One region of the Kitasatospora sp. NPDC015120 genome, then DNA from elsewhere that is predicted to be linked to it. Evidence: riboswitches for the same ligand, from Rfam matches in the RefSeq annotation. Region 1 holds a riboswitch; each other region holds the start of a gene.
The links. A riboswitch is a leader RNA that binds a small molecule or an ion and turns the genes downstream of it on or off. The one in region 1 is predicted to bind cyclic di-AMP.

Region 1 (3,240 bases):
GTCCAGGTCGAGCATGGCCTGGTCGATCAGGCGCTGCTCGGTGGCGTCGTAGCCGACCAGCTCCGGGCCGATCTGCTCGATGACGGCCAGGACGGCCTTCTCCACGCCCTTGCCGAAGTAGCGGTTCTTGTCACCGTCGCGGAGCTCCAGCGCCTCGAAGGCACCGGTGGAGGCACCCGAGGGGACGGCGGCACGGCCGGTGCTGCCGTCGTCGAGGCCGACCTCGACCTCGACCGTGGGGTTGCCGCGCGAGTCGAGGATCTCACGGGCGACGACGACATCGATGGACGGCACGAGGCATCTCCTAGCGGAAGCAGGTTCGGCTGACGGTGGGTGCTGTCGGCCGGACGATTGCGGAGTCGTTACGACCAGAGCCTAACCGCACGGGCTGTCCGGACCACGTCGGCCTCGGCTCCGTCTCAGCGTGTGGCCCGGCTACCCACCGGTAGTTCACCTGGTTGCCCGACCCGAGGGGGCCGGATGCGGACGAAGGGGGACCGATCGGTCCCCCTTCGTCGCGTGCGGCCGGACCGGCCGTCAGGCGAGGGTCAGCACCTGGCCCGGGACGATCAGGTTCGGGTCGGCGCCGACGGTGCCGCGGTTGCCGTCGTACAGGGCCTGCCAGCCGCCGGAGACGCCCTGGGCGGTGGCGATCCCGGCGAGGGTGTCGCCGGAGCGGACGGTGTAGCCCTGGCCGGCCGGCTGCTGCGCGGCGGGGGCGGCCTGGGCGGCGGGAGCGGCCGGGGCGGCGGCCTGCTGGCCGGCGTACTGCTGGTAGACGCTCTGGTGGCTGGTCCAGTACCAGGCGCCGTTGCTCTGGTACCAGAACACCTTGGCGTCGGCGTCCCAGCCGGCCTTGCCGGAGAAGGCCGGCGACTGCTGCTGCGTCTGCGGGGCCTCCTGCCGGGGCGCGGCGTGCTTCGGCGCGTACTGCTGCGCCTGCGGCTTGGCGGCCTGCTGCGGGGCCTGCTGCTTGGGTGCGGCGTGCTTCGGCGCGGCGGGCTTCGCGGTCTCCTGCTGCGGCTCGGCCTCCTGGGCGGCCTGCGGGACCTGGGGCTTCGGGGCGGCCGGCTTGGCGTCCGTCGAGGTGTCGACCGCCGCCGGGGCGCCGCCCTTGCTCAGGCCGGCCTTCTTGGAGCAGACCGGCCAGGCGCCCGGGCCCTGCGAGGCGAGCACCTTCTCGGCGACCGAGATCTGCTGGGCCTTGGAGGCCTGGTTGGCCTGCGGCGCGTAGGCGGTGCCGCCGTACGCCTTCCAGGTGCTGGAGGTGAACTGGAGGCCGCCGTAGAAGCCGTTGCCGGTGTTGATGCTCCAGTTGCCGCCGCTCTCGCACTGGGCGACCGCGTCCCAGGTGGAGACCGGGGCGGCGGAGGCGCCGGTGGCGCTCAGGATCGGCATGGCCAGTCCGACGCCGGCGACACCGGCGACGGCGATGGCCTTCTCGGCCTGGGTACGGCGACGGTGACGACCGGTTCCAACGAACAGCATGAAGACGTCCCTCTCCGCACGCCTGCGAGGTGAGCTGTCGGGTTCGGACCGGGAGGTGGCCCGGCCGCGCGGAGGCGGCTTCACCCCTAGCCGTGGGAGACGGCGCAAAACCTGGGTCCCCCGCCCCTGCCCAGGGTTCTGGTCGGCTTCCCGTGGCACGGCGGGCAGGACTCGGCGTTCCGCGCACGGGGCTCGCAGCTGCGAACTCCAGGGAGAGTAGACAGATCCTCAGAGCAATCACAAGCTCATATCGTCGGTATCACATGGACATCACGTCATGTGATGGATTGCCTACCAACCGAGGTGGTATGTCCGGATTGAGGGTGGTTCAGACCCCTGGGAACGAGGCAACGGAGAGTTCCCGTCAGCGTGTTGTGCCGAGGCGTCAGCCCCCGGAGCCGGTCTTCGGAGGCTCCTCGCCGGGCGCTTTCTCCGGTGTGAATTCCACCGGAAGTTCACGGAGTCCACGCATGATCAGACCACCGCGCCAGCGCAGGTCCACCGGGTCCGCGGCGAGTCCGAGGTCCGGCAGCCGGGTCAGCAGGGTGGCCAGCGCGGCCCGCCCCTCCAGCCGTGCCAGCGGGGCCCCGATGCAGTAGTGGATGCCGTGCCCGAAGCCCAGGTGCGGGTTGTCCGTCCGGGCCAGGTCCAGGGTGTTCTCGTCGGCGAACCGCGCCGGGTCCCGGTCCGCGGCGGCGAGCACCACCAGCACCGGGTCGCCGACCGGGATCCCCACCCCGCCGATGGTCAGCGGACTGGTCGCGAACCGCCAGGTCGCCAGCTCCACCGGCCCGTCGTAGCGCAGGAGTTCCTCGATGCCGGTCTCCAGCAGCGCGCTCTCGCCGCGGCCGACCGACTCCTGCAGCAGCGCGCGCTGTCCCGGGTTGCGCAGCAGCGCGTACACGCCGTTGCCGATCAGGTTGACCGTGGTCTCGAAGCCGGCGAACAGCAGGATGAAGGCCATCGCCGCGGCCTCGTTCTCGGTCAGGTGCTCGCCGTGGTCGCTCGCCCGGATCAGCCCCGAGATCAGGTCGTCGCCGAGGTCGGCCCGCTTGCGGTGGATCAGCTCCGCCAGATAGGCGCGCATCCGCTTCACCGCGCGCCCCACGCCGCCGCGCTGACCGCCGCCGTGCCGGATCATCATCCCGGCCCAGTCCCGGAAGTCGTCCTGGTCCTCGGCCGGCACCCCGAGCAGGTCGCAGATCGCGTAGATGGGGAGCGGGAACGCGAACTCGTGGATCAGGTCGGCGGACCCGCGCGCCGCGAAGCCGTCGATCAGCCGGTCGGTCAGCTGCTGCACCCGTGGCTCGAAGGCGGCCACCCGGCGCGGTGTGAACGCCTTCGACACCAGACGGCGCAGCCGGGTGTGGTCCGGCGGGTCGATGTTCAGCAGGTGGGTCATCAGGTCGGCCTGCCGCTCGCCCGGGATGCCGACCCGGCCGGTGCGGTGGGCCTGCTCGCTGTGGTGCACCGGGTTCTTGGAGAGCCGGCTGTCCGCGAGCGCCTGCCGGGCGTCCGCGTACCGGGTGACCAGCCAGGCCTCCACCCCGCTCGGCAGGGTGGTCCGGTGCACCGGCTCGTGCTCGCGCAGCCAGGCGTACGCGGGGTACGGATCGGCGGCGAACTCCCAGGTGAACAGGGGCGGACGGGGGGAGGCGGGCTGAGCTGGCATGGGTCGACGGTATCCCGGGCGTGTCCCGGCCACCGCACGGCGTGCGCGCGGGGGCGCGGTGACCGGTGGGGTCCGGGCGG
Region 2 (3,240 bases), on a different contig from region 1:
CCTCGCGGGCGTCCTGGGCGGCGAGCCGGGCGCGTTCGGCGGAGCCGAGGCTGTTGAGCAGCCGCTGCGCCGCGGCGAGCCGCTGCTGGATCTGCTGCTTGCTCTCGGCCAGCGCCTTGCGGGTCTGCTCCAGCTCGGCCAGCTTGGCGGTGGTCTCGGCCCGGCGCTGGTCGAGCACCCGCTGACGGCCCCGCAGCTCGTGCAGGGCCTCGTTCTGCCGCTCGGCGCTCTGGTCGAGGGCCCGGGCGCGGGAGAGGTAGGCCTCCGGGTCGGTGGAGAGCATCAGCTGGACGGTCCGGGTCATCCCGCCGCCGCGGTACTCGGCGCCGGCCACGGTGGCGAGTTCGCCGCGCAGCCGGTTGAGCTCGTCCTGGGAGACGGCGATCTGCTGCTGCAGCGTGCCGGTCTCGTGCTGGAGCCGCTGCTGGGCCTCCTGGGCGGCGTTGTAGCGCTCGGAGGCCTGCTCGGCCTCGTCGTAGAGCTGCTCCACCTGGGCCTTGACGTCCTTGCGGTCGGCCGGGGCGTCCGGCGGGCCGGGCACGGCCCGGGCACTGCCGCCGGCCGTCACGCCCAACGCGGTGGCGGCCGCCGCGGTGAGCACCAGCGCCCGGGCGAGCACGTGCGCACCTGACAGCGGGGAACGGCGGTGCACGGCCATGCGACGTCGGCTCCGATCCTGGCCCGGCCCGCCGCCGCACCGGGGCGGGCGGCTGTCGAAGCGGGCGTCCGGTGGCAGACGTTAGCGAGTCGGGGCAACCGATTCCAAACCCCTCCGAACCCGAATATTCGGACACTCGTCGGACGTCAGATCGGTTCGCGGACCGAGCGTCCCGGCGGGCCGGGGAATGCCGCGGGCCCGGTCCCCCCGTGCGGGGGAACCGGGCCCGGCGGAGCCTGCCGACCGTGGGTCAGAGGCGCACGATGGTGTTGACCGGCATGTTGGACGCGGCCTCGTAGCGGACCGACGCGCCCGGCTTCGGGGCGTGGATGACCTGGCCGCCGCCGACGTAGATGCCCACGTGGTGGCGGTCGCCGTAGAAGATCACCAGGTCGCCGGGCTGGGCCTTGGAGATGTCCGAGCCGATCTGGGTGCCGGCGGTGGCCTGCGCCTGCGAGGTGCGCGGCAGCGACACGCCCGCCTGGGCGTACGCCCAGCCGGTGAGGCCCGAGCAGTCGAAGGAGTTCGGGCCGGTGGCGCCGTACACGTACGGGGAGCCGAGCTTGCTCTCCGCGGCGGCGATCGCGGCGGCGGCGCGCGAGCTGTTGGCGGCGGGCGCCGCCGGGGCGGCCGGCTTGGCGGCGGCCGGGGCCTGGGCCGGGGCCGGGGCCGGGGCGGCCGTGGACGGCGCGCTCGGGTTGCTGCGGTTGGCGTCGCGGGAGGCGCGCTCGGCGTCGGCCTTCTCCTTGGCGGCCTTGGCGGCCTCGGCCTTGGCGGCGTCCGCCTTGGCCTTGGCCTCGGCGGCGGCCTTCTCCTCGGCCGCGCGCAGGGCCTGGCGCTCCTGCTCGGTGAGCGTGTTGAGCAGGTCCTGGGCCTTCTGCAGCTTGCCCTGGACGTCCTCCTTGGAGGACTTCAGCTGCTGGGTGGTGGCCTCCAGCTCGGCGAGCTTGGCCTGGGTCTCGGTGCGGTCCTGGTCGAGCCTGCGCTGCTGCTCCTGGAGCTCCTTCAGCGCGCCGGACTGCGTGGAACCGGCCTGGTTCAGGGCGTCGGCCTGGCTGAGGAAGTTGTCCGGGCTGGCGGAGAGCATCAGCTGGACGGTCTGCGAGATGCCGCCCGTGCGGTACTGCTCACCGGCGATCTCGGCGAGGCCGCCCTGCGCCTCGGTGACCGAGGCCTGCTGACGGGCCACCTTGTCCTGCAGCTCGGCGACCTGCTTCTGCAGCTCCTGCTGCTTGGCCTGGGCGCCGTTGTACTTCTCGGTGGCGACCTCGGCCTGCTCGTTGAGCTGGTCGACCTGCTCCTTGACCTGGTCCTTGGTCGGCGTCGGGTCGGCGTGGGCGCCGGACTGCGCGGAGAGGGCGACGGCAGCGGCGGCGACACCGGTCAGGATCGAGACACGGGCGCGGCCGGCGGGCTTGGGACGACGATGGGACGCCACGAAGGCGGACTCCTTCTTCCTCATCCGCCTACCGGGTGAGCTGACGGGTTCGGGCGGAAGCGTGCCCTACGACGCCTCACCCGCCGCTCGCGCGGCCGGCCTGGCGCCGATTCACCCCAGAGGAACGTGGTTCCCCGGCTCCGCTCCACAGCGGACCCCCGACTGCTGGGCCCTCACTCGGAGGGATGACCCGAAGGCCCCCTCCCGCTGCTTCACGAACTCGGCGGCGAACCCCGCCGCCACCCAGGCTGGGTGATCGACTGTGCGTGGTTCGAGGCACGACCCTAGTAACAGATCCGTGATCCGTTCAAATCCTTGTCAGAAAAAAGTCGGAAGAATACCCAAGTTCCCTTGTGAAAATGACGGAACGTGATCACACCCCCACGTCGGGCTGATCATTCCCCGTCAGCCGGTCGAATGCGCGGCCGAAACGTCAGCGCCACCCCCGAGTGGAGGTGGCGCTGATCACAGGAGCCGGGACGGGCCACCCGGGCGTGTCGTGGCGACCCGTCAGACCGGCCGGCCGTCAGACCCGGCGGATCGTGTTGATCTTCATGGCGTCGGCCTTCATCACCTTCACCACGTCACCGGTGCGCGGCGCGTGCACCACCATGCCGTTGCCGATGTACATGCCGACGTGGCTGCGGTCGTCGCGGTAGATGACCAGGTCGCCCGGCTGGGCCTCGGCCAGGGAGGGCACCCGGGTGCCGTAGTTGCCCTGGGCCTGCGAGGTGCGCGGCAGCGAGACGCCGGCCTTGCCGTACGCCCAGACCATCAGGCCGGAGCAGTCGAAGGTGTTCGGGCCGGAATCGCCCCAGCCGTAGGGCGAGCCCTGCTTGCTCATCGCGAGGGCGACCGCGGAGCCCGCCTTGCCGCTCGCCTGCGGCAGGCTGCCCAGGTCGGTGCGCTCCGAGCCGCGGGAGGCGCGGTCGGCCTGCTGCTGGGCCGCCTTCAGGGCCGCGCGGTCGGCGGCGCTGAGCGAGTTCAGCAGCTCCTGGGCCTCCCGGAGCTTCTTGTTGACCTCGGCCTTGGTCTGGTTCAGGTCCTTGGTGGTGCTGTCCAGCGAGGCCAGCACGGCGGCGGCCTCGGCCTTCTGCTGGTCGAGCCGGCGCTGCTGGTCCTGCAGGCCCTTGAGCGCCTCGGC
Region 3 (3,240 bases), 870 kb from region 1:
GCCCGCGGGTGGTCGGCCATCGGGTAGTGGCCCGCGCCCTCGATCATCACCTTGCGCGCGTTCAGCGCGGCGGCCTGCCGGTCGGCGACCAGCTCCGGCTTCGCGAAGTCGGGGTCCTTCGAGCCCATCACGACCAGCACCGGGCAGCGCACGGCGGCGGTCCAGCCGACGGGCGCGGAGTCACCGCGCACGTAGCCGCGGGTGGCGGTCCTGCGGCCCGGGGTGCGCAGCGCGGCGACCAGCCCGGCCACGTACTCCTCGTGGTCGGCCGGCTTGGGGCCCGGGAAGGCCGCCTTGCGGTGGTACAGGCCCCAGAACGCGGGCGAGCGCACCAGCAGCGCGCCCATCGCGCCGACCGCCAGGCGCTGCAGCGCGTTCGGCGGCACGTTCTCGACGAAGGCGTCCAGCAGGACGATGCCGGCGACCCGGTCCGGGGCGTCCCCGGCGGCCTTCACGACGCTGGCGCCGGTGTAGGAGTTGCCGGCCAGCACGGCCCGGTCGATGCCCAGGTGGTCCAGCAGGGCGAGGACGTCGCCGGCGATCGCGGCGGGGGAGTAGTCGTCCCAGAGGATCGAGGACTCGCCGAAGCCGCGCAGGTCCATGGTGATCACCCGGCGGCCGGCGGCGGTCAGCAGCGGGCGCAGGTGCCGGTAGGCGGCCCGGCTGTCGAGCATCCCGGGGAGCAGGACGACCGGGACGCCCTCGCCGTGCGCGGTGTCGTCGAAGGCGATCCGGCCGCCGGGCAGGTCGAGGTGGCGGGTGACGGGGGCGAGGGTGCCGTTCATGGGGAGCCTCCTGGGGCGGGGACCGTCGGCTGAGTGCCGATAGCCATAAAGCTATGGCTAATAGCCTTAGCCGTCAAGCCATCGGCGCTCGCCCGCCCGGCCCGCCCGCCGTCGGCGACCGGCCGGGCGGGCCGGTCAGGCGCCCTCCACCCGGAACGGGTCGTGCTCGGTCAGCAGCTTGTCCAGCCGCGCCTGGTCGACCCGGGTCACCAGCTCGGTGGTCTCCTGCTTGTCCCGGACCACCTTGGCGAGGGTGAAGGTGGAGGTGATCGTGTAGAGCAGGCCGAGGGCGAGGAACGCCCGGGTCCACGGCTCCACCGGGAGGAAGGCGATCCCGACGCCGAGGGCGGTGCCGGAGAGGGCGAAGGACAGCACGGCCTGGAGGTGGTACGCGGCCGTGGTGCGGGACTGCATCGGTGCGCTCATGGCGTCAGGATGGCCGCGCCCGGCCCGGTCGCACATGAGTAGGCGTACTCAAGTGAGGGGCCGTTCGTTGACGTCCCGACACGTTCGGTAGTGTCAGTTGTCATCAAACATCCCAAATCGCCCACCGGGTCGCGTGGTACCCGGTCCGGATCCCGCCGTCGGCAACGGACGGCTTGGAATCGGGGGGCTCTCGGATTAACGTTTGATAACGCAGCGCGGTCCGCAACGCCGTACCCAGACGGCACCGTGCGCCGTCGCCTAATCCCGCCGGCCGGCCTCCGGGCAGGCCAGGGAGCCGGGGAACCACGTTCCTTGGGGTGAATCGGCCAGGCCCAGGCCCGGCCGTAGGAGACCTTCCTGCTCCGAACCCGTCAGCTAACCCGGTAGGCGCGAAGGAAGGAAAGGAGCGCGCCTCCGTGGCGTCGACGCACACCCCGGCACACCCGTCCGGCACCCAGCTGCTCGACCACCCCGGCCCGTTCGCCGGGCAGGGCCCGTTCGGCGGCCCCGCCGACCAGACCGCCCCGCCGGCCGACGGGACCAGCCGGCACCGGATGCCCCGTCAGGGCCGCGGCACCGCTCCGCTGCTCGGTGTCACCGCCGTCGCCGCCACCCTGGGCGCCACCGGCTTCGCCTCCGCCACCCCGGCCGCCGCGCCCGCCGTCGAGGCGCCCGACGAGCTGCCGGCCACCCTCTCCGCCGACCCCGGCCTCGCCCTCGCCGCGCGCATCCAGCAGCAGGCCGACAGCCAGCGCACCGCGGCCGAGGAGAACGCCCGCGTCCAGGCCGCCCAGGAGGCCGAGGCCAAGCGCGCCGCCCAGGTCGCCCAGCAGGAGCAGGCCAGGCGCGCCGCCGAGGAGGCCGAGAAGGCCAAGCTCGCCGCCATCAAGCTGCCGGTGCGCGACTACCGGCTCTCCGCCCACTACGGCCAGAGCGCCCGCTACTGGGCCCACCTGCACACCGGCCTGGACTTCGCCGCCGACCAGGGCGAGCCGGTCTACGCGGTCGGCCAGGGCACCATCACCTCGGCCGGCTGGGCCGGTGCCTACGGCTACCGGATCGTCGAGACCCTGCCCGACGGCACCGAGATCTGGTACTGCCACCTCTCCTCGATCATCAAGGGCTCCGGCAAGGTCGTCCCCGGCCAGCAGATCGGCAAGGTCGGCGCGACCGGCAACGTCACCGGCGCCCACCTGCACGTCGAGGTCCGCCCCGGCGGCGGCGCGCCCGTCGACCCGGAGGCCTGGTTCGAGCAGCGCGGCGTCACCCCCTGACGCCTCCCCGCCCGCGACGAGGGGCCCCGGCCGTCCGGCCGGGGCCCCTCGTGCGTTCCTACGCCCCGGCCAGGGCCTCGTCCCCGGCTTGCTCCAGCCCGGCCAGGTACGCGTCGATCTCCGCCTGCCCCGGCTCCGGCGCCAGCTCCGGGAACTCCTCGACCAGCAGCCGCGGCAGCCCCGGCACCGTCCACGCGCCGGCCAGCTCCAGCGCCACCCGGACGGCGGCCTCCTCGAACGCCCCGAAGTCCCCGGCCAGCTCCTCCGGCATCGGCTGGCCCAGCGCCGTCAGCTCCGCCAGGTTCCGGTAGCTGCGCTCCATCAGCCCCTGCTCCAGCAGCCGCCGGGCGCCGTCGGTGGCCATGCCGACCGCCAGCGTCCGCGCCCCGCCGTCCCAGCCCCCGTCGTCCACGGCGTCCAGCACGCCGTCCGCCTCCAGCGCCGTGAAGGCCGCCGTCCGCTCCCGCGCCGGGAGCTCCCGGAACCCCTCCAGCCAGGCCCGCACCGCCGCCTCGTCCCCGGTGTCCACCCCGGCCGCGCGCAGCAGCAGCGCGTACAGCCGGGGCCAGGTCACCAGGTCCGCCCGGCGCAGCAGACCGGCCGCCACCTCGCCCTGCCACTCGGCCTCGGCGTGCAGCCGCTGCTGCCGCTTGGCGTTCAGCCGCTTCGCCGCCCGCTGGTGGTCGGCCAGCAGCCGCACCGCCGCGCCGTACGCCAGCGGATCCTGCCCCGGCTCCGGCTGGACGTACAGGTAC

Region 2: it holds a riboswitch for cyclic di-AMP, as region 1 does, so the genes downstream of both, ACF1AK_RS01420 (NlpC/P60 family protein) here and ACF1AK_RS04890 (transglycosylase family protein) in region 1, are expected to answer to the same signal.
Region 3: it holds a riboswitch for cyclic di-AMP, as region 1 does, so the genes downstream of both, ACF1AK_RS08725 (M23 family metallopeptidase) here and ACF1AK_RS04890 (transglycosylase family protein) in region 1, are expected to answer to the same signal.

Annotation. Positions count from the first base shown of each region.
Region 1 covers NZ_JBIBVJ010000002.1:7,908-11,147, forward strand. Annotated here, with positions in the region: gene eno (phosphopyruvate hydratase) at 1-294, opposite strand, end outside; gene ACF1AK_RS04890 (transglycosylase family protein) at 538-1,488, opposite strand; cyclic di-AMP (ydaO/yuaA leader) riboswitch at 1,494-1,642, opposite strand; gene ACF1AK_RS04895 (cytochrome P450) at 1,874-3,160, opposite strand.
Region 2 covers NZ_JBIBVJ010000001.1:325,933-329,172, forward strand. Annotated here, with positions in the region: gene ACF1AK_RS01415 (NlpC/P60 family protein) at 1-658, opposite strand, end outside; gene ACF1AK_RS01420 (NlpC/P60 family protein) at 909-2,096, opposite strand; cyclic di-AMP (ydaO/yuaA leader) riboswitch at 2,107-2,259, opposite strand; gene ACF1AK_RS01425 (NlpC/P60 family protein) at 2,623-3,240, opposite strand, start outside.
Region 3 covers NZ_JBIBVJ010000002.1:873,025-876,264, forward strand. Annotated here, with positions in the region: gene ACF1AK_RS08715 (alpha/beta fold hydrolase) at 1-785, opposite strand, end outside; gene ACF1AK_RS08720 (YiaA/YiaB family inner membrane protein) at 921-1,211, opposite strand; cyclic di-AMP (ydaO/yuaA leader) riboswitch at 1,457-1,615, shown strand; gene ACF1AK_RS08725 (M23 family metallopeptidase) at 1,628-2,485, shown strand; gene ACF1AK_RS08730 (hypothetical protein) at 2,544-3,240, opposite strand, start outside.